One region of the Methylobacterium currus genome, then DNA from elsewhere that is predicted to be linked to it. Evidence: predicted binding sites of a transcription regulator. Region 1 holds the regulator's gene; each other region holds the start of a gene.
What was found. The regulator LexA, encoded in region 1, represses DNA repair genes until DNA is damaged. The targets are predictions, from matches to a motif close to TGTTCNNNNTGTGTTCNG.
Positions count from the first base shown of each region.

Region 2: DA075_RS17265 (LexA family protein) is a predicted target of LexA. The motif match lies at 3,475-3,492, and genes of this name have one in related genera.
Region 3: DA075_RS25895 (type IA DNA topoisomerase) is a predicted target of LexA. The motif match lies at 3,876-3,893, and genes of this name have one in related genera.

Region 1 covers NZ_CP028843.1:121,381-127,685, reverse strand. The annotation lists gene uvrB (excinuclease ABC subunit UvrB) at 1-1,629, shown strand, start outside; gene DA075_RS00580 (hypothetical protein) at 1,775-2,014, shown strand; gene lexA (transcriptional repressor LexA) at 2,231-2,983, shown strand; gene DA075_RS00570 (cupin domain-containing protein) at 3,062-4,246, opposite strand; gene DA075_RS00565 (NCS2 family permease) at 4,438-5,793, opposite strand; gene DA075_RS00560 (molybdopterin-dependent oxidoreductase) at 5,784-6,305, opposite strand, start outside.
Region 2 covers NZ_CP028843.1:3,694,898-3,701,202, forward strand. The annotation lists gene DA075_RS17240 (hypothetical protein) at 1-353, shown strand, start outside; gene DA075_RS17245 (hypothetical protein) at 346-729, shown strand; gene DA075_RS17250 (IS630 family transposase) at 756-1,898, opposite strand; gene DA075_RS17255 (DUF1698 domain-containing protein) at 2,054-2,710, opposite strand; gene DA075_RS17260 (hypothetical protein) at 3,144-3,398, opposite strand; gene DA075_RS17265 (LexA family protein) at 3,508-3,972, shown strand; partial or broken gene DA075_RS17270 (Y-family DNA polymerase) at 3,969-5,259, shown strand; gene DA075_RS17275 (IS5 family transposase) at 5,317-6,126, shown strand; gene DA075_RS36005 (hypothetical protein) at 6,203-6,305, opposite strand, start outside.
Region 3 covers NZ_CP028843.1:5,619,581-5,625,885, reverse strand. The annotation lists gene metH (methionine synthase) at 1-1,677, opposite strand, end outside; gene metF (methylenetetrahydrofolate reductase [NAD(P)H]) at 1,776-2,690, opposite strand; gene DA075_RS25900 (ArsR/SmtB family transcription factor) at 2,717-3,706, opposite strand; gene DA075_RS25895 (type IA DNA topoisomerase) at 3,926-6,305, shown strand, end outside.

The DNA.
Region 1 (6,305 bases):
GACGAGATCGAGTCGATCTCGGAATTCGATCCGCTCACCGGCAAGACCATCAACACGCTCAAGTTCGTCAAGGTCTACGCCAACAGCCACTACGTGACGCCGCGCCCGACGCTGCAGCAGGCGGTCAAGGGCATCAAGGACGAGCTGAAGTGGCGGGTCGAGGAGCTGACCCGGATGGGCCGGCTGATCGAGGCCCAGCGCCTGGAGCAGCGCTGCACCTTCGACCTCGAGATGATCGAGGCCACGGGCGCCTGCAACGGCATCGAGAACTATTCGCGATACCTCACCGGCCGGAAACCCGGCGAGCCGCCGCCGACCCTGTTCGAGTACCTGCCCGACAACGCCCTCGTCTTCACCGACGAGAGCCACGTCACGGTCTCGCAGATCGGCGGCATGTACCGGGGCGACTTCCGCCGCAAGGCGACGCTCGCCGAATACGGCTTCCGGCTGCCCTCCTGCCTCGACAACCGCCCGCTGCGGTTCGAGGAATGGGACGCGATGCGCCCGCAATCGATCCACGTCTCGGCGACGCCGGCGAAGTGGGAGCTGGAGCAGACCGGCGGCGTCTTCGCCGAGCAGGTCATCCGGCCGACCGGCCTCGTCGACCCGGTGATCGAGGTGCGCCCGGCCCGCTCCCAGGTCGACGACCTCTTGGGGGAGGTGAAGGAGGTGGCGGCCGCCGGCTACCGCACGCTGGTGACGACGCTGACCAAGCGCATGGCCGAGGACCTGACCGAGTACCTGCACGAGAACGGCGTGCGGGTGCGCTACATGCACTCGGACATCGACACCCTGGAGCGCATCGAGATCATCCGCGACCTGCGGCTCGGCGCCTTCGACGTGCTGATCGGCATCAACCTCCTGCGCGAGGGCCTCGACATCCCGGAATGCGCGCTGGTCGCCATCCTCGACGCCGACAAGGAGGGTTTTCTCCGCTCCGAGACCTCGCTGATCCAGACCATCGGCCGCGCCGCCCGCAACGCCGAGGCCCGCTGCATCCTGTACGCCGACCAGGTCACCGGCTCGATGGAGCGGGCGATGGCGGAGACCGAGCGCCGGCGCAAGAAGCAGCTCGCCTACAACGCGGAGCACGGCATCACGCCCCAGAGCGTGAAGCGCAACATCGCCGACATCCTGGAGAGCGTCTTCGAGCGCGACCACGTCCAGGTCGATACGGGGCTGGCCAAGTCCGCCGTGACGGTGGGCCACAACCTCAAGGCGGTGATGGCCGACCTCGAGAAGCGGATGCGGACGGCCGCCGCCGACCTCGACTTCGAGGAGGCGGCGCGCCTGCGCGACGAGCTCAAGCGGCTCCAGGCCACCGAACTCGCCATCGCCGACGACCCGATGGCCGGACAGGCCGAGGTCGAGCGCGAGGCCGGCCGCTTCGGCGCCAAGCGCAAGCGCAGGGGGCCTGACTCCTTGGGGCCTGAATCCCTGAGCTACGGCCCCGGCGGCAAGGGTACCTCCGACGAGGGCACCCGCATCCGCGAGCCCGACCTCGACGACATGGGCCCGGGCACCGACCGCGAGGTGCCCTTCACCTACGCCGAACGCCCGACCGGCCGCTCGACGCAGGGCTTCCCGGGCCAGCGGCCGAAATACAAGGGGCGCAAGGGGCGGGGCTGAGGGGCGAGGGGAGCGCTCGTCGTGGAAGCCGCCCGGCCATGCCGAACCGGCTTCGATGGAGCCATTCCGGCTCCTCGTATGCCCACGCCCGTCGGCGAGAGGAGAGCGTCGGACGAAGTCGATCCTGGGTGCCGGCATCGTGGCGGTGATCCTGCTTCCCGCGCCCGTGCTGGCGCAGGCGGCGCAGACGACCGCCGCCGGCCTGCGGTTGCCCCAGGTCATTGCCGGCAAGTCCCCGGCGCCCGATGCCGGCAGGGACGTCGCCGCCGCTCCTCCGGCGCATGTCGACTCGCTGGCGGACGACGTCAACCGGCCGCTCTCCGCGACCGCGGAGCCGCCGCCCGACCCGCTCGTCACGCACCGGCCGGAGCCGGCCCGCCGATAGCGCCCGCGGAACGTCTCTCCGGCAGTGAGCCGGCCGGTTTTCCCCCGAGGACACGCCCGGTTTGCCTGTCCGACATCGCCCGAACTGGCCGGGTTCTCTCCCCTCTGCTGCGTTCGCGCGCCGCAGTGTCAGACCCGCTTGCGGAACACTTGCGGAACGCTTACCATGTTCGCGATTTGTTTCCGGAGCGCGCCAGCGCGGGGATGAGAGTGTCACATGCTCACGCGTAAGCAGTTGGACCTGCTCCGCTTCATTCAGCAGAGAATGCGCGAGACGGGTGTCCCCCCGTCCTTCGACGAGATGAAGGACGCCCTCGATCTCAAGTCGAAATCGGGCATCCACCGCCTGATCACGGCCCTGGAGGAGCGGGGCTTCCTGCGCCGCCTGCCGAACCGGGCCCGGGCGATCGAGGTGATCCGCCTGCCCGACACGGGGACCGGGCCGGTCGCGGCCGCATCCGGGGGAACCGGATCCGGCGCCGAGGTGGTGCGGTTCAACCCCAGCGTGGTCGAGGGCGGGCGCGCCCACGAGCCGAAGCGGCCCGCCGGCATCCCGGCGATGACGACGGCGTCGGACGAGAACGGCCAGTCGGTCAGCGTGCCGGTCATGGGCCGGATCGCCGCCGGCACGCCGATCTCGGCGATCCAGAGCCAGAGCCGCTCGGTGGCGATGTCGCCGGACTTCCTGGCCAGCGGCGAGCATTACGCCCTGGAGGTGCGCGGCGACTCGATGATCGAGGCCGGCATCCTCGACGGCGACCTGGTGGTGATCCGCCGCCAGGAGACCGCCAATACCGGCGACATCGTGGTGGCGCTGATCGACGACGAGGAGGCGACCCTCAAGCGCCTGCGCCGCCGCGGCTCCTCGATCGCGCTGGAAGCCGCCAACCCGGCCTACGAGACAAGGGTGCTCGGGCCGGACCGGGTGCGGATCCAGGGCCGGCTGGTGAGCCTGGTCCGGAAGTATTGAGGCGATCAGACAGGAAGGCGGGCCTGATGTCGGCCCGCTTCATGCTGCGCTCGGATGCCTCGCGAGCCGTCGGCGCCCTCAGGCTGGCCGGCTGAAGACGCGCGACGCCGTCGGAAAGCCGGCGGTTCCCTGCTCGTCGAGGCCGAGATTGGCGGCGAGAAGGTGGCGCGGCGCCTGGGCGAGCCAGAGCGCCAGCGACGTCTCGCTGTAGACGCCGCTGTCATGCACGCCGACGATCTCGGCCGTCTCTGTTCCGGTATTCTCGACGGAATGCCCGCAGGCCCGCGGGATGCAGGCGCAGTCGCCGGGGCCCAGCTCGGCCACGGCCAGGCGCTTGTCGGGCCCGAACAAGGTCACGCGCGTGCGCCCCCGCAGGACGTAGTGCCACTCGTTCGCGCCCGGGTGCCAGTGCGGGGTGTGGATCGCGCCGGGCGCGAGCCGGACGAGGAGGCCTGTCATCCCCGACGAGACCGGGAAGGCGGTCGCGGGCGCCACCCGCATCGTGCTGCCGGCGGCATCCACGATCGCCTCGCTCCCCGCCAGCCCGTAGCGATGCGACCGCGACGGCGCGAGGGGCCGCCCGGCGCGCGCGGCCGGGCCGTCGAGGGGCAGGACGGGCCCCTGCATGATGTAGGTCTCGCCCGGGGGAAGCGCCGCCAGCGTCGCCTCCGGCACGCCGAGAGCGTGGCCGAGGATCGCCGGATCGAAGCGGCTCATCCAGTCGGAGAGCCCGAAGGTGCCGTGCTCGCCGTAGAGGCCGTCGTCGAAGGCGAGGATCGCGTGGCACGGATCGGTCCCGAGGGTCTGGATCGCGTGGGCGTGGCCGCCGGGAAAGTACCAGGTGTCCCCGGGCGCGAAATTGACCACCTCCATCTCGCCTGCGGCGTCGATCACCGTCGCCTGGCAATGGCCGGCGACGATGTAGCCCCACTCGGCGGAGGTGTGCCAATGCATCTCGCGCACGCCGCCCGGATTGAGGAACAGATGCGCGCCCGCGATCCCGGTCGCGATGGGAAGCTGGCGCGTCGTGACGTCCCGGGCCCAGCCGCCCGAGGTCGCCTTGATCGGGCCGGCATCGAGCGAGATCGTGAAGGCGGGCGCCTCACCCGCCTTGCGGGGGATCGTGCGCAGGAAGGTGCCGGCGGGGGCGACGTCGGCGCCGGCCGCGTGACCGTCATCGGGGGCGGCGAAGGCTCCGCCGACGGCGAAGCTGCCGCCTGCGGCCAGGGTTCCGAGGAAGACGCGGCGGCTGGTCTGGTCCATGGGGCCCTTTCGACGAAAGGGCGCGAGATCGCGACGAGTCCTGATCGGTTGAGGCGCCCGCGCGCATGATCAGAGTTCCGGATCGACTTGGCGTCCTTCGTTTGGTGGACGCCTGGCCGGCGATGCGACTTCCGGATGGAAATTTCCGGAAGTCGATCGGCGCGCCAAAATCCGACAGGACTTGCGCTTCCTCAATGCGCGCTGCCCGTCGCGACGAACTTGAACAGGAACACGCCCGCGATCACCCACACCACCGGCTTCACGTCGCGAAAGCGGCCGGTGAGCAGCTTGATCACCGCGTAGGTGATGAAGCCGAAGGCGACGCCGTTCGCGATCGAGTAGGTGAAGGGCATCAGCAGCGCGGTGACGCAGGCCGGCAGCACCTCGGTCAGGTCGTCCCAGTCGAGATCGACCAGTTCGTGCAGCATCAGGCAGGCGACGTAGAACAGGGCCGGCGCCGTGGCGTAGGCCGGAACCGAGCCGGCCAGCGGCGCGAAGAACAGGCAGGCGAGGAACAGCACGGCCACGGTCGCGGCGGTGAGCCCGGTGCGGCCGCCCTCCTCGACGCCGGACGCGCTCTCGAGATACGCCGTCGTGCTCGACGTGCCGAGCAGCGAGCCGACGAAGATCGACGACGAATCCGCCATCAGGGCCTTGTCGAGGCGCTCCATCTTGCCCTCGGTGAGCAAGCCCGCCCGGTTGGCGACGCCCATCAGCGTGCCGGTGGCGTCGAAAAGCTCGACCAGGAAGAACACCAGGATCACGTTGAGCAGGCCGCCCGACAACGCGCCCTTGATGTCGAGGGCGAACAGGGTCGGGGTGATCGAGGGCGGCAGCGAGGCGACGCCCTGGAAGCTGTTGTCGGCCACGATGAAGCTCAAGGCCGTCACCGACAGGATGCCGGCGAGCAGCGCGCCCCGCACCTTGCGCACCGAGAGCACCGCGACGATCAGGAAGCCGAGGACGGCCAGCACCGTGCTCGGCTTGTGCAGGTCGCCGAGGGTGATGAAGGTCGCCGGGCTCGCCGCCACCACGCCGGCGCTCTTCAGTGCGATGATCGCGAGAAAGAGCCCGATGCCGACCGTGATGGCGATGCGCATCGAGCGCGGGATGCCCTCGACGATGATGCGGCGCAGGCCCGTCAGCGTGACGGCCATGAAGCACAGGCCGGAGATGAACACCGCGCCGAGCGCCGCCTGCCAAGTGTAGCCCATCTGGAGCACCACCACGTAGGCGAAGTAGGCGTTGAGCCCCATGCCGGGGGCGAGGGCGATCGGGTAATTGGCGTAGAACGCCATCACCAGCGAGCCGATCGCCGCGACGAGGCAGGTGGCGACGAACACCGCGCCCTTCGGCATCCCGGCATCGCCCAGGATGTTGGGATTGACGAAGATGATGTAGGCCATCGTCAGGAAGGTGGTGAGCCCGGCGAGCAATTCCGTGCGGATCGTGGTGCCGTGGGCCGAGAGCGCGAAGGTGCGCTCCAGAAATCCACCTGGGGACGATCCGCCCGGCCGGGTCAGGCCGTCGTCGCGCTTCAGGTCCATCGCTCCTCCTTGCCGCTGCGGGTCGCATCGCTGATCTGGCGGTAGATCCGGTCGGGCGCGAAGGGCGTCGCGGTCAGCCGCGCGCCGGTCGCGTCCCGGATGGCGTTGGCGAGCGCCGCCGCCACGGGGTTGAACGGGCTCTCGCTCATCGACTTGGCGCCGAGCGGCCCGATCCCGTCATGGGTGTCGGCGAAGATCACCTCGGTGCGGGGCACGTCGGCGATGGCCGGGATGTGGTAGGTGCGGAAGGACGGGGTCGCGACCCGGCCTTCGGCATCGATCCGGAGATCCTCGTAGAGCGCGGCGCCGAGCGCCTGGGCGACGCCGCCCTCGATCTGGCCGCGGCACTGCACCGGGTTCATCACCCGTCCGGCATCGGCGGCGTGGATGCTTCGGAGGATACGCAGCTCTCCGGTCCCGGGATGCACCGCGACCTGGAAGCCCTGGACGTTGAACGCCACCGAGCGCGGGGTGCCGTCGGCCTGTCCCAGAGCCTCCGCGGAACCGAGATC
Region 2 (6,305 bases), 3.0 Mb from region 1:
TCCCGTCCGGCGCCAACATCCGGGCGATCGGGGCGCTCCTGAGCGCCATGGTCTGGGGGCAGCTGACCCTCGCCCTGTTCCTCGACGCCTTCCAGGCCAATTCCGCCAGCCTGAACATCCCGACCTTCGGGAACCTGACCATGTTCGAGCTGCTGACCTGCTTCATCGCCCGCAAGGACGCGGTCCGGCGCAAGGACACCCTGGTCGGGCAGATCACAGCGCTCAAGGAAGAAGCAGCCGGGCAAGGGGTTTCCCTTGTCCCGGCGCCGCCCGGGCCATCCCCCGAGCAAGTCATATCCGACATTCGCGCGAGGAGGCGGGCGAATGCACGAGGAGAGCGGGCCGATGGGTGATGTGGGTTTCCTCAAGGCGATCTTCGATTCCCTGGCCGGCTTTCCCGTCCTCCAGGCCGCTGTCGGTGCCCTGATCCTCCTCGGAGGGCTGAAGCTGATGCTCAAGGCGGACAAGATCAAGGACACGGCCGTGGCGCCCGCGCCGGCCCCGCTCCCCGACGCGCCGCAGATGCACCTCCAGGGCAACATCGCGTATCTCGACCTTCAGCGGGAGAAGCGCGGCCTGCAGCGCGAGATGCGGGATCACCTTGGTAAGGTCGCCGAGTGCGTGCGGATCATCCGCGAGGAGGCGCGGCGCCAGACCGAGATCCTGGAAAGCATCGAGCGCGAGCAGGACGTGCAGGGCCGGGCCCGGCAGCGGCATCACGACGACTGAAGCCGGAACCGCCCTAGTGCATTGACTCATTCGGATGGTGCAGCGTTGCCGTTGACGGCATTGAGGATGGCGGCGGCCGGCTTGGTCCAGACGAAGGGCTTTGGCCTGTCGTTGTGCTCGGTGATGTAGCGGTTGATCGCAGCCTGAAGGTCGACGATCCCGCTGAAGCTGCCACGTTTCAGCCTGCGCCGGGTCAAGGCCGAGAAGAAGCCCTCGACCGCGTTCATCCACGAGGCCGAGGTCGGAGTGAAGTGGAAGATCCAGCGCGGATGCCGGGCCAGCCAGGCTCGCACTTTCGGGTGCTTGTGGGTGGCGTAGTTGTCCAGGATCACGTGGATCAGTTTGCCGGCCGGCACCGCGGCCTCGATAGTGTTGAGGAAGCGCAGGAACTCGTCGTGGCGATGACGCTGCATGCAGCGACCGATCACGGTGCCCTCCAGCACGTCGAGCGCGGCAAACAGCGTCGTGGTACCGTGACGGACGTAGTCGTGGGTCTGGGTTTCGGGACGACCTGGCGTGACGGGACGACCTGGCGTGACGGGACGACCTGGCGTGACGGGACGACCTGGCGTGACGGGACGACCTGGCGTGACGGGTCGGCTCGGACGGGTGCGTTCCAGGGCCTGGATCTGGCTCTTCTCGTCGAGCGAGAGCACGACGGCATGGCGCGGCGGATCCATGGAGAGGCCGACGATGTCCTCGACCTTCTCGGCGAAGGCTGGATCGTTCGAGCGCTTGAAGCTGCGGACCCGATGTGGCTGGAGGCGGTGTGCGTCCCAGATGCGCTGGACCGATCGTAAGGAGATCCCGACGGCCTGCGCCAGGGCGCGGCCGGTCCAGTGGGTGACCTCACCGGGCGGTTCGGAGCAGGTCAGCGCCAGCACCTCGGCGACGGTGTCGGTGGAGTGGGGCGGCTTGCCAGGCGGACGGGTCTTGTCGCGCAGCAGTCCCTCGACGCCTTCTTCGGCGTAGCGCTGTTGCCAGCGCCAGACGGCTGGCCGGCTGACGCCGGCCTGGCGGGCGACGTCGAGGACGGAGAGGCGTTCGGCCGAGAGCAGAACGATGCGGGCGCGCTGGATGTGCTTGAGGGGCTGCGCCCGATCGGCGACGATGGCGGACAGGTGCGCCAGGTCGGCGGCGCTGGGAATCACGCAGACAGTCTGAGCCATGCCTCAGACTCGCATGCCTCACGCCTGACGTGAATCATCTGAATGCGTCAATGCACTAGCGGCGTCCCGTTGGCCGACGGGATCTCCTCGGACCCACGCCTTCAGCCCCGCCGGCAGCCGCCGAGCGGGGTTCTTTGTTTTGGCAGGTCTCTCGCTCAGACGAATGCGTGAAATGCCATGCGTGTCGGAGATTGGCCGACCGTTTCCACCCGTGAGAACCCGGCGTCCATGCACATGCCCTTCACAGCCGCCTCGTTCGGTCCAAAGAAATTCGTGGGATCGCCACCAAGCGCGCCTGCAGGGTAGCAGGCCAGAGCAGGCCTCTCAATATCCAGAAGGTCGACATGGGTCTCGATAATAGCGAATTTCTTTGTAACTGATCTAACCCTCATAAAATACCCAAGAGGACCGGGGGCATGATATAGCACACCCAGGAAAAGATCTATGTCGAACAATCCAACATCTCTTGGGTTGATGTCTTCAACGCGAACTTTTAGCGCCTCGACGTTGGAGTTCAATGCTTCTTTTGCCAAATCAAATCCGTCTTTTGTGAATACTCCAGAGCCGCCCCAGCAGAAATGATCTGTTGCAAGAACTCGATCGGCTCCGCGTCTCTCAGCCTCGAATGAGTAAAATCCATCCCACGCTCCGATATCAATAACAGAACTGCCATGTAGGCTTGTCGGCACTCCGATAATTTGCAAAGTTCCATTGGTGGCGCCGGCGCTGGGTGTGACGATACCTTGGCCCAAATCAATCCGGTGGTGCCAATTCATTGATTTCACTTTGGCAAGCAAATCATCGCGGTTCATAATCGATCATCCAGGCGGCTACTCAGGACCAAGGCGCCTTTAATCCATTAATATGTTTTTTGCGCAAGGGCCTATCTTGTGAAAATATCTGAGTGAAATCGAGCGGCGGCTATCGATTTAGGAGAGACAGGGGGCGGCAAAATGCGAGCGGCGATCAATTGACAAATTTGGAATAAAAACAAATTTTCAGTATATATGAATCAGTATGGCGAACGAAACTGGGGATATTTGCGATGCCTGACTTGTGGTAATCACTCACCCAGAGGGTGTGTGGCATTCAGTAGTGATAGGGGCGCGCTCAGGCTGCTTGCCTGTATTGCCGCGGAGATGAGGGTGAAGCGACCTTCAACGCGTCCAGATCTCCGGCTTGGGGCGCTTTCGTCTCAAGGCCCCCACCCGTCCGGCCACGACAGGTCATGGCCGACGACGCGCTTCAGCCCCCGCTTACCTGCTCCGCGAAGTCCTCCGGCACCTCGCCGAACTGACCCGGGATCGCGACGCTCTCCAGTTCGCCCGTCTCGTCATCCGCCACAATGCGCAGAGCCGCCGCGCCCGGCATCCGACCTGCGATAGCCTCGGCGCGCTTGAGCGCACCGCTCTCCGTCGGCGCTACATCCCGGTTGCCCGGCCGCAGCCGCTTCCGGTGGATCTCGAACGTCTGCACCATGAACGTCGTCCGCCTCCCCATCACGATCTCCTGATCCCACCGTCCCCGCTCCACACAGGCCCGAAGCTCTGCCTTGACCGGGAACCTCCGGCCTGTTTGTTCTCTTTGTGTTCTAACATGGAGGGCGCACGTGAGTCTCTATCGGGTCGGTGCAGAGGCGGCGGACGCGGGCGGGCTCGTGCGGATCCCGTTCATGCTCCCGACCCTCTGCGCCGGCTTCCCGAGCCCGGCCGAAGGCTTCATCGAGGGCGCACTGGAGCTGCCGCGCTGGCTCGTGCCGAACCCGCCCGCCACCTTCATCTGGCGCGTGCGCGGCTGGTGCATGAAGGGCGCCGGCATCCACGACGAGGATCTGGCCGTGGTCGACCGCTCGCTCTTGCCGTCGTCCGGCGCCGTCGTGGTCGCGGTGGTCAACGGCGAGATGAGCCTGAAGCGCCTGGTGATGACCGGCAACCGGCTGTCCCTCACGTTCAACAACCGGGAGATGGATCAGGACTTCGCCGTCGAGGATCTCGAGGAAGGCCTGCTCTGGGGCGTGCTGCTGTTCTCGGTGCGCTGGCACCACGTGAAGGCACGGGCAAGCGTCCAGCGATAAGCCGGGCGATCGCGCTGATCGATGGCAACTCCTTCTACTGCTCCTGCGAGCGCGTGTTCGACCCGAAGCTCACCGGCGTGCCGGTGATCGTGCTGTCGAACAACGATGGCTGCGCCATCGCGCGGACTGCCGAGGAAGGCCCTCGGGATCCGCATGGGCGAGCCCTTCTTCAAGATCCGCAATCTATGCCGTCAGAAGAACGTGCGCGTCTTCTCCTCGAACTACGCCCTCTACGGCGACATGAGCGCGAGGGCCAACACGGTCTACCGGCAGTTCGCGCCGGATGTGGAGATCTACTCCATCGACGAGAGCTTTCTGGACCTCTCCGACGTGCGCGAGCGCGACCGGGTGGCACTGGCGCGGGACCTGCGCTCCACCGTGCGGCAGTGGACCGGCCTGCCGACCTGCGTCGGCATCGGTCCGACCAAGACCCTCGCCAAGCTCGCCAACCACATCGCGAAAACGGTGCCCGAGCTCGGGGGCGTGTGCGACCTCTCCGACGAGACGGAGCGGGCCGCTTGGATGGTCGGGATCTCGGTGGGCGAGGTCTGGGGCATCGGCCGTGCCTCGCTGGCGCGGCTCACCGCCATGGGCGTCGACACGGTGGCGGACCTGCGCGACCTCGACCCGCGTCCGGCGCGCCAGTCGCTAACGGTGGTGGGCGAGCGCATCATCCACGAGTTGCGCGGGCGCGCCTGCCTGCCGCTCGAGATCGTGCCGGCCCGGCGCAAGGGTTGCGCGGTCACCCGCTCGTTCTCCTCCAGGATCACCGAGCGGACGGTGCTCGAACAGGCGGTGGCGGCGCACGCGACGCGGCTGGGCGAGAAGCTGCGGCGCGACGGGCTCGCGGTTTCGGCCGTGACGGTCTTCTACCACACCAGCGAGCACGACCGCGGCGACCCGATGCGCTCGGTCTCGACGGTGGTGCACCTGCCCGAAGCGACGAACGACAGCCGGCACCTGATTGACGCGGCGATCCGCGGCGTGGCGCAGACCTGGAAGGAGCAGGGGCCGATGCCGTGGCGCTACAGCAAGGCCGGGCTTGTCACCACCGACCTCGTGCCGCTCGACGAGGCGCCCCGCCCGCTGTTCGATGCGCTCGACCGGGAGAAGTCCGGCAGGCTGATGGCGGCGATGGATACCTGCAACAGCCGGTTCGGGCGCGGCGCCGTGGTGCCGGCGCGGGCGGGGCTCGTCGAGAGGCGTATGTGGTCGACGAAGTTCGAGATGCGTTCGCCGCGGTTCACGACGCGGTTGAGCGAGGTGCCGAGTGTGTCAGCCGCGTAGTAGGCCTGGCTCTAGAGCGTGTTATGAACGAGTTAGGGTGGCGTTGCGTTGAGAGTGATGCCGACCGATCGCCGCGCCTACCCGTCCGACGTGTCCGATGAAGAATGGGCGCTGGTGGCCCCCTACCTCGCGTTGCTGCGGGAGGACTCGGCCCAGCGCGACCACGATCTGCGCGAGGTGTTCAACGGGCTGCGCTCCATCGTGAAGACGGGTGCGCCTTGGCGGTTCATGCCGCACGATTTGCCGCCATGGGCCACGGTCTACCAGCAGACGCAACGCTGGCTATCAGCCGACAGCTTCGTGGATGTGGCTGGCGACCTGCGGGCGGTGCTGCGGATGGCGGCGGAGCGGGAGCCAGAGCCCTCGGCGGTGATCCTCGACAGCCGGACGCTGCGGTCCTCGCCCGAGAGCGGCGAGCGGGCAGGCTACGACGGGGCCAAGCGCAAGCGGGGGGCGAAGGTGCCTCTGGCGGTGGACACGCCCGGCCATGTCGTGACGCTGCACGTGACGCCCGCCAGTACCGACGACCGAGCCGAGGTCGGCCGGCTGGCGGCCGGTGTTCAGGCGGAGACAAGCGACAGCGTCAAGTTGGGCTTTGTCGATCAGGGCTATTCCGGTCCCAAGCCCGCAGCCGCCGCGAGTGCCCACGGCATTGACCTGGAGGTGGTGAAGGCGCCCCAGGCCAAGCGCGGCTTCGTCCTGCTGCCGCGCCGGTGGGTGGTGGAGCGCTCGTTTGCCTGGGCCACTCGCTGTCGGCGACTGGTCAAGGATTACGAGCGCTACGCCACGACGTTGGCTGGTCTGCACATGGTCGACTTCGTCTGTCTCATGCTCAAGCAAGCCGGAAAACTTATGACAAGTGCATAGCACGCTCTAGCTACGTTAAACAACTCTTCGTCCAGCGGTCAAGCAAAGGCAGTAGCCGCCGGATTTGATTAGAGTTTTACATCTGAGATTTATTTTGTCTTTGATTAGACAGCCACCGATCAACCGATAGGATTAAAGAGCAGGCGCAGCGCATGGCCGGAAACAAGAGGGCGTGCATC
Region 3 (6,305 bases), 1.1 Mb from region 1:
GGTCTCGCGGATGATCCGCGCCGCCTCGATGAAGGCGACGCCGTAGCCGTCATGCTCCTCGATGCCCGTCGCCACCGCGAAGACGTTGGGATCGAAGATGATGTCCTCGGGCGGGAAGCCGACCTGCTCGGTGAGCACCTTGTAGGCGCGGGTGCAGATCGCGACCTTGCGCTCCAGCGTGTCGGCCTGGCCCTGCTCGTCGAAGGCCATCACCACCACGGCGGCGCCGTAGGCGCGGCAGATCCTGGCCTCGGCGATGAACTTCTCCTCCCCCTCCTTGAGGGAGATCGAGTTCACGATCGCCTTGCCCTGCACGCATTTGAGGCCGGCCTCGATGACCGGGAACTTCGACGAGTCGATCATCACCGGCACCCGGGCGATGTCGGGCTCGGCGGCGACGAGGTTCAGGAACTCGACCATCGCACCTGCTGAGTCGAGCAGGCCCTCGTCCATGTTGACGTCGATCACCTGGGCGCCGGCGGCGACCTGGTCGCGGGCGACGTCGAGGGCGGCGGCATAGTCGCCGTTGGTGACGAGCTTGCGGAAGCGCGCCGAGCCGGTGACGTTGGTGCGCTCGCCGACATTCACGAACGGGATCTCGGGCGTCAGCGTGAAAGGCTCGAGGCCCGAGAGCCGCATCAGCGGCTTCACGCTCGGCACGCGGCGCGGCGCCTTGCCGGCAACGGCGCCCGCTATGGCGCGGATATGGTCCGGGGTGGTGCCGCAGCAGCCGCCCACCATGTTGACGAGGCCGCTCTCGGCGAACTCGCCGACGAGCTTGCCCATCGCCTCGGGACTCTCGTCGTAGAGGCCGAACTCGTTCGGCAGGCCGGCATTCGGGTAGGCGCAGACCAGCGTGTCGCAGGTGCGCGACAATTCGTCGATGTGGGCGCGCATCTCGCGGGCGCCGAGCGCGCAGTTGAGGCCGAAGGTCAGGGGATCGGCGTGGCGCAGCGAGTGCCAGAAGGCGGTCGGGGTCTGGCCCGACAGCGTGCGGCCCGACAGATCCGTGATGGTGCCCGAGATCATGATCGGCAGGCGGGTGCCGGTCTCCTCGAAGACCTGCCAGGCCGCCGCCACCGCCGCCTTGGCGTTCAGGGTGTCGAAGACCGTCTCGATCAGGATCAGCTCGGCGCCGCCGGCGATCAGGCCACGCACCTGCTCGGCGTAAGCGTCGCGGACCTGGTCGAAGGTCACGGCGCGGTAGCCCGGGTTGTTGACGTCGGGCGAGATCGACAGGGTGCGGTTCGTCGGGCCGATGGCGCCGGCGACGAAGCGGCGGCGCCCGTCCTGCTTCTCGGCGAGCAACGCCGCCTCGCGGGCGAGCCGCGCGCCCTCGCGGTTCAGCTCGTGGATGATCGGCTCCATGCCGTAATCGGCCTGAGCGATCGTCGTGCCCGAGAAGGTGTTGGTCTCGACGACGTCGGCGCCGGCGAGGAAGTAGTCGAGGTGGATCTGCCGGATCGCGTCGGGCTGCGTCAGGATCAGGAGGTCGTTGTTGCCCTTCTGGTCATGGTCGTGATCGCGGAAGCGCTCGCTGCGGAAGTCGGCCTCGGTCAGGCCGAGGCGCTGGATCACCGTGCCCATCGCCCCGTCGAGAACGAGGATCTTCTCCGCCGCGCGCCGGCGCAGGGCGGTCAGGATTTCGGCACCGTCGGCGGGGTGGAGGTCGGTCATCGGGATGGGGTTCCAGCGGGTCGGGCAATCGAATCAAGACGGGCCGCGTGACGCGGCCCGGGGCATATCGGGGCGAAGAGGCAGGAGCAGCCTTGGCTTCAGGCCGCGGCCTTCTCCGCCGCCGCCGGCGCCGCGCGCAGGCCCAGCAGATGGCAGATCGCGTAGACGAGGTCGGCGCGGTTCATGGTGTAGAAGTGGAAGTCGGTGACGCCGCGGTCGACGAGGTCGAGCACCTGCTCGGCGGCCACCGCCGCGGCCACCAGCTTGCGGGTGGAGACGTCGTCCTCCAGCCCCTCGAAGCGGGCGGCGAGCCAATCCGGCACCGAGGCGCCGGTGCGGCGGGCGAAGTTGGCGGCCTGCTTGAAGTTCTGCACCGGCAGGATGCCGGGGATGATCGGGATGTCGATCCCCCGCGACTGCACCCGGTCGAGGTAGCGGAAGAACAGGTCGTTGTCGAAGAAGAACTGGGTGATGGCGCGGTCGGCGCCGCAATCGACCTTGGCCTTCAGCGCGTCGAGATCCTGGTCGAGGGAGCCGGCCTCGGGGTGGCGCTCGGGATAGGCCGAGACCGAGACCTCGAAGTCGCCGATGCGCTTGATCCCGGCGACGAGGTCGCAGGAGCGCTCGTAGCCGCCCGGATGCGCCGTGTAGGCGGTGCCGACTCCCTCCGCCGGGTCGCCGCGCAGGGCCACGATGTGGCGCACGCCGGCCTCGTGATAGGCGCGCACCACGTCGTCGACCTCGCCCTTGGTCGCCGCCACGCAGGTGAGGTGGGCGGCGGGCTTCAGCTCGGTCTCGCGCACCAGGCGCGCCACGGTGTTGTGGGTGCGCTCGCGGGTCGAGCCGCCGGCGCCGTAGGTCACCGAGACGAAGCTGGGGCCGAGCGGCGCCAGCCGCTCGATCGACGACCACAGGGTCGCCTCCATCTCCGGGGTCTTAGGCGGGAAGAACTCGAACGAGACCCGGATCGGGCGGCGGCTCTCGCGGCTCGGGCGGAAGGCGGTGGGGATCATCGGCGGCCTCGGCGGGAAAGAGCGGATCAGGCGACGGCGCGGTCGGGCAGGCCGGCAGCGGCTTCAGGGTGATGGGCGAGCCAGAGCGTGACGGTGAGCTGGTGCTCCGCGCCCCCGGTCGGGGCGAGGTGGCGCAGCCGCACGTCGGTCAGCCCGGCCTCGAAGAGCCATCCGGCGACCTGCTCGGGTGCGAAGCCGAGGCGGCGATGCGCTTCGTCCTCGCGGAGGAATTCCAGGCTGTGGGGGGCAAAATCAACCACAAGGAGGCGGCCGCCGGGGGCGACGAGGCGCGCGGCCTCGCGCAGGGCGCGGGCCGGGTCGTCGAGGTAATGCAGCACCTGATGGATCAGCACGAGGTCGAAGCTGGCCCGGCCGAAGGGGGGCGCGTGGATGTCGCCCTGGCGCAGGTCGATCCGGGTCAGCCCCTGGCGCTCCAGGTTGGCGCGGGCAACCGACAGCATGGCGTGGTTGGCGTCGAGACCGGTCGCCCGGGCCGCGCGGGGCGCGAGCAGCCCGAGCATCCGTCCGGTGCCGGTGCCGAGATCGACGAGGCTGCCGATCGGCCCGGTCCCCAGCGACTCGAGCACCGCCGCCTCGACGGTGGCCTCCGGCACGTGGAGCGAGCGCACCCGGTCCCATTGCGGCGCGAGCCGCGCGAAGAAGTTCTGGGCGGCCTCCGCCCGCTGCGCCCGCACCGCCTGGAGCCGGGCCCGGTCTTCGGAGAGCGGCGGCTCGGCGGCGTCGAGGGCGGCGATGAGGGGCGCCACCAGACCCGCCGTGCCCTCGCGCAGGCGGAAGAACGCCCAGGCACCCTCGCGGTGGCGCACCACCAGGCCGGCCTCGACCAGGAGCTTGAGATGACGCGAGATCCGCGGCTGCGACTGGCCCAGGATGTCGGTGAGGTCGGAGACCGACAGCTCGCCCTCGCCGAGCAGCACCAGGATGCGCAGACGCGTCTCCTCGGCTGCGGCGCGCAGCACGCCCAGGGCGTCGGCGAAGGGGACGGTGGCGATCATTCCGGCGGGCTCCTCGCCTCCGACTTCAAACATAAAGATATCTTTATGTGAGGAATGCACAGGGTGCAAGCGGTGTTTCGGGGAGGCGGGGCGGGCATGGACGGCGGAGCGGCTCGCGAGGCCGACGCCACAGGAGCCGGCCGTTGACCAAGCCCGCCCACCTCCGGTATGTTCCTGCTTCGTTCGGGCCGCCCGCCCGTCCAGGAGCGTTCCGCTTCCATGGCGCAGGCCACCTCCGGCAAGTCCCCTCGCGGCAAGTCCCCTCGCGGCAAAACTCTCTTCTTCTTCGAGAAGCCCTCGGCGATGCGCCAGGTGCAGCGGTTCTTCCGCTCGCCGAGCACGGTCTGCGTCGCCGCCGAGGGCCACCTCCTGGAGGCGGCCGAGCCCGGGGAGATCCGGCCGGACTGGAAGCCCTGGCGCTTCGACGCGCTGCCCATCGCCCTGGAGCGCCTGCCGGTGGCCCCCGGCCACGGCCGCTCGGGCCAGTCGCACGCGCCGAAGCTCGCGGCGATCCGCCAGGCGCTGGCCGGGGTCGAGCGTGTGATCATCGCCACCGATCCGGGCCGCGAGGGCTCGATGATCGCCTGGGAGGTGCTGGAGCACCTGGGCTGGCGCGGCCGGGTCGACCGCCTGCGCCTCGGCGCCCTCGACGAGATCTCGATCCGCCGGGCCTTCGGGCTCCTCGCGCGCGAGGACGATTCCGGCGAGCGCGACTATGCGGCCTATCTCGAGGCCCTGTGCCGCCAATACGAGGACTGGCATCTCGGCCTCAACGGCACGCGGGCCGTGTCCTTGCGCCTGCGCCCGCCGGCCTTCCGCGAGCCCTGGCGCTTCGGCGGGGTGCAAACGCCGACGCTGGCGATCCTCGCCGACCTGGAGGAGCGCATCCGCAATTTCGTCCCGCGCGACTTCTACAAGATCGCGCTTCCGGTCACGACCGAAAGCGGCGCCCGCCTGACGCTCTGGCACGCACCGAAGGACAAGATCTTCGCGATCAAGGACGCCGAGACGATCCGCGACGCCGCCGAAGGCTGGTCCGGCCCGCTCGCGGTGGTGCAGAAGGACGTGCGACGGGCACCACCGAAGCTGTTCTCCAAGGACACGCTCTCCCGGGCCTGCGCCAAGCGCTTCGGCTGGGACCCGCAAGTCACGGCGCGTCACGCCCAAGCGCTCTACGACAAGGGGTTCCTGAGCTATCCCCGCACCGAATCGGTGCACCTCCCCGAGTCGCAAGCCAAGGATGCCGCCGCGGTGATCGCGGCGATCGCCACCGCCGACAAGGACCTCGCCGCCCACGTCCCGGCGACGCCGCAGATCCGCCGCGGGCCGAAGGGCCATTACGTCAAGGATCCGGGCGAGCACCACGCCATCGTGCCCCTGCGCAAGGTGCCGGGGCCGGGCGATGTCGCGCCCGATGCGCAGAAGCTCTGGCTCCTCGTCGCAAAAAACTTCCTCGCCGCCCACATGGCCGACGGGATCGACGCCCGCACCACGGTCACGGCGGACATCTCGACGCCGCTCGGCCCGAGGCGCTTCGTCATCACCGGCAGCGTGGTGCGGGTGCCGGGCTGGCGCGCCCTCTACGGCACCGAGGCCGACGAGGACGAGGTCGTGCCCGGCAAGGCCAAGGCCGACGACGAGCCGACCACCGGGCGCCTGCCGCCGGTCCGCGACGGCGAGGCTGGCACAGGCGGCGAGCCCACGATCGAGACCGCCCGGACCGAGCCGCCCCGGCGCATCACCCGGGGCGAGCTGCCGGTGGTGATGGGCCGGCTGATCGACCAGGTCGAGGACCCGGCCCTGAAGCGGGCGCTGGAGAACCCGGCCAACCCGACCGAGCCCAAGGGCCTCGGCACCGCCGCGACCCGCGACGCGGTGCTGCCGAAGCTGATGAAGAGCCACTACGTCACGCTGCTCAAGGGCAAGGATCCGGCGATCACCGTGACGGAGGTCGGCCTCGCCTTCGTGGCCGCGGTGCGGCGGGTATTTCCGGCCTATGGCGACCCGGTCGGGCGGGCTGTGTTCGAATCGGAGCTGGCCGAGATCGGCCGGGCATCGACCAAAGCCGAGGCCGTGCGCCGGGCCGAGGCCTTCCGTCAGCGCACCCGCGAGCGGGTCGAGGCGCTGATCGGCGCGGTCTCGGGCGCCGAGCGCTTGGCAGTTGAAGGCTTGGCGGTTGAAGGCTTGGCGGTCGAGGGCTTGGCGGTCGAGGGCGAGGCCCTGCCCCGCCGCGGCCGCGCGCCCACCGCCGCGATGGTGTCGTTCGCGCGTTCCCTGGCCGCCCGCAAGGGGATCCCCCTTCCCCCCGAGGCCACGCGCGACGCCGGCGCCTGCCGGGTCTTCCTCAACACCCATGCGGGACCGAAGGCGGCCCCGGCCGGTGACGGTGCGACCCGAGCCCCGACCCCGGCGATGCTGCGCTTCGCCGCCTCCCTCGCCCGGGCCAAGCGCCTGGAGGCGCTGCCGCCCGAGATCGAGACCGACTTCAACGCCTGCCGCGCCTTCCTCGACGCCCATGCGGGCGGCGACGGCTCGCGCTCCGGCGGCAAAACGGCCCCGACCCGGGAAGCCCCGACCCGCGAGGCCTCGGCGACGAAGC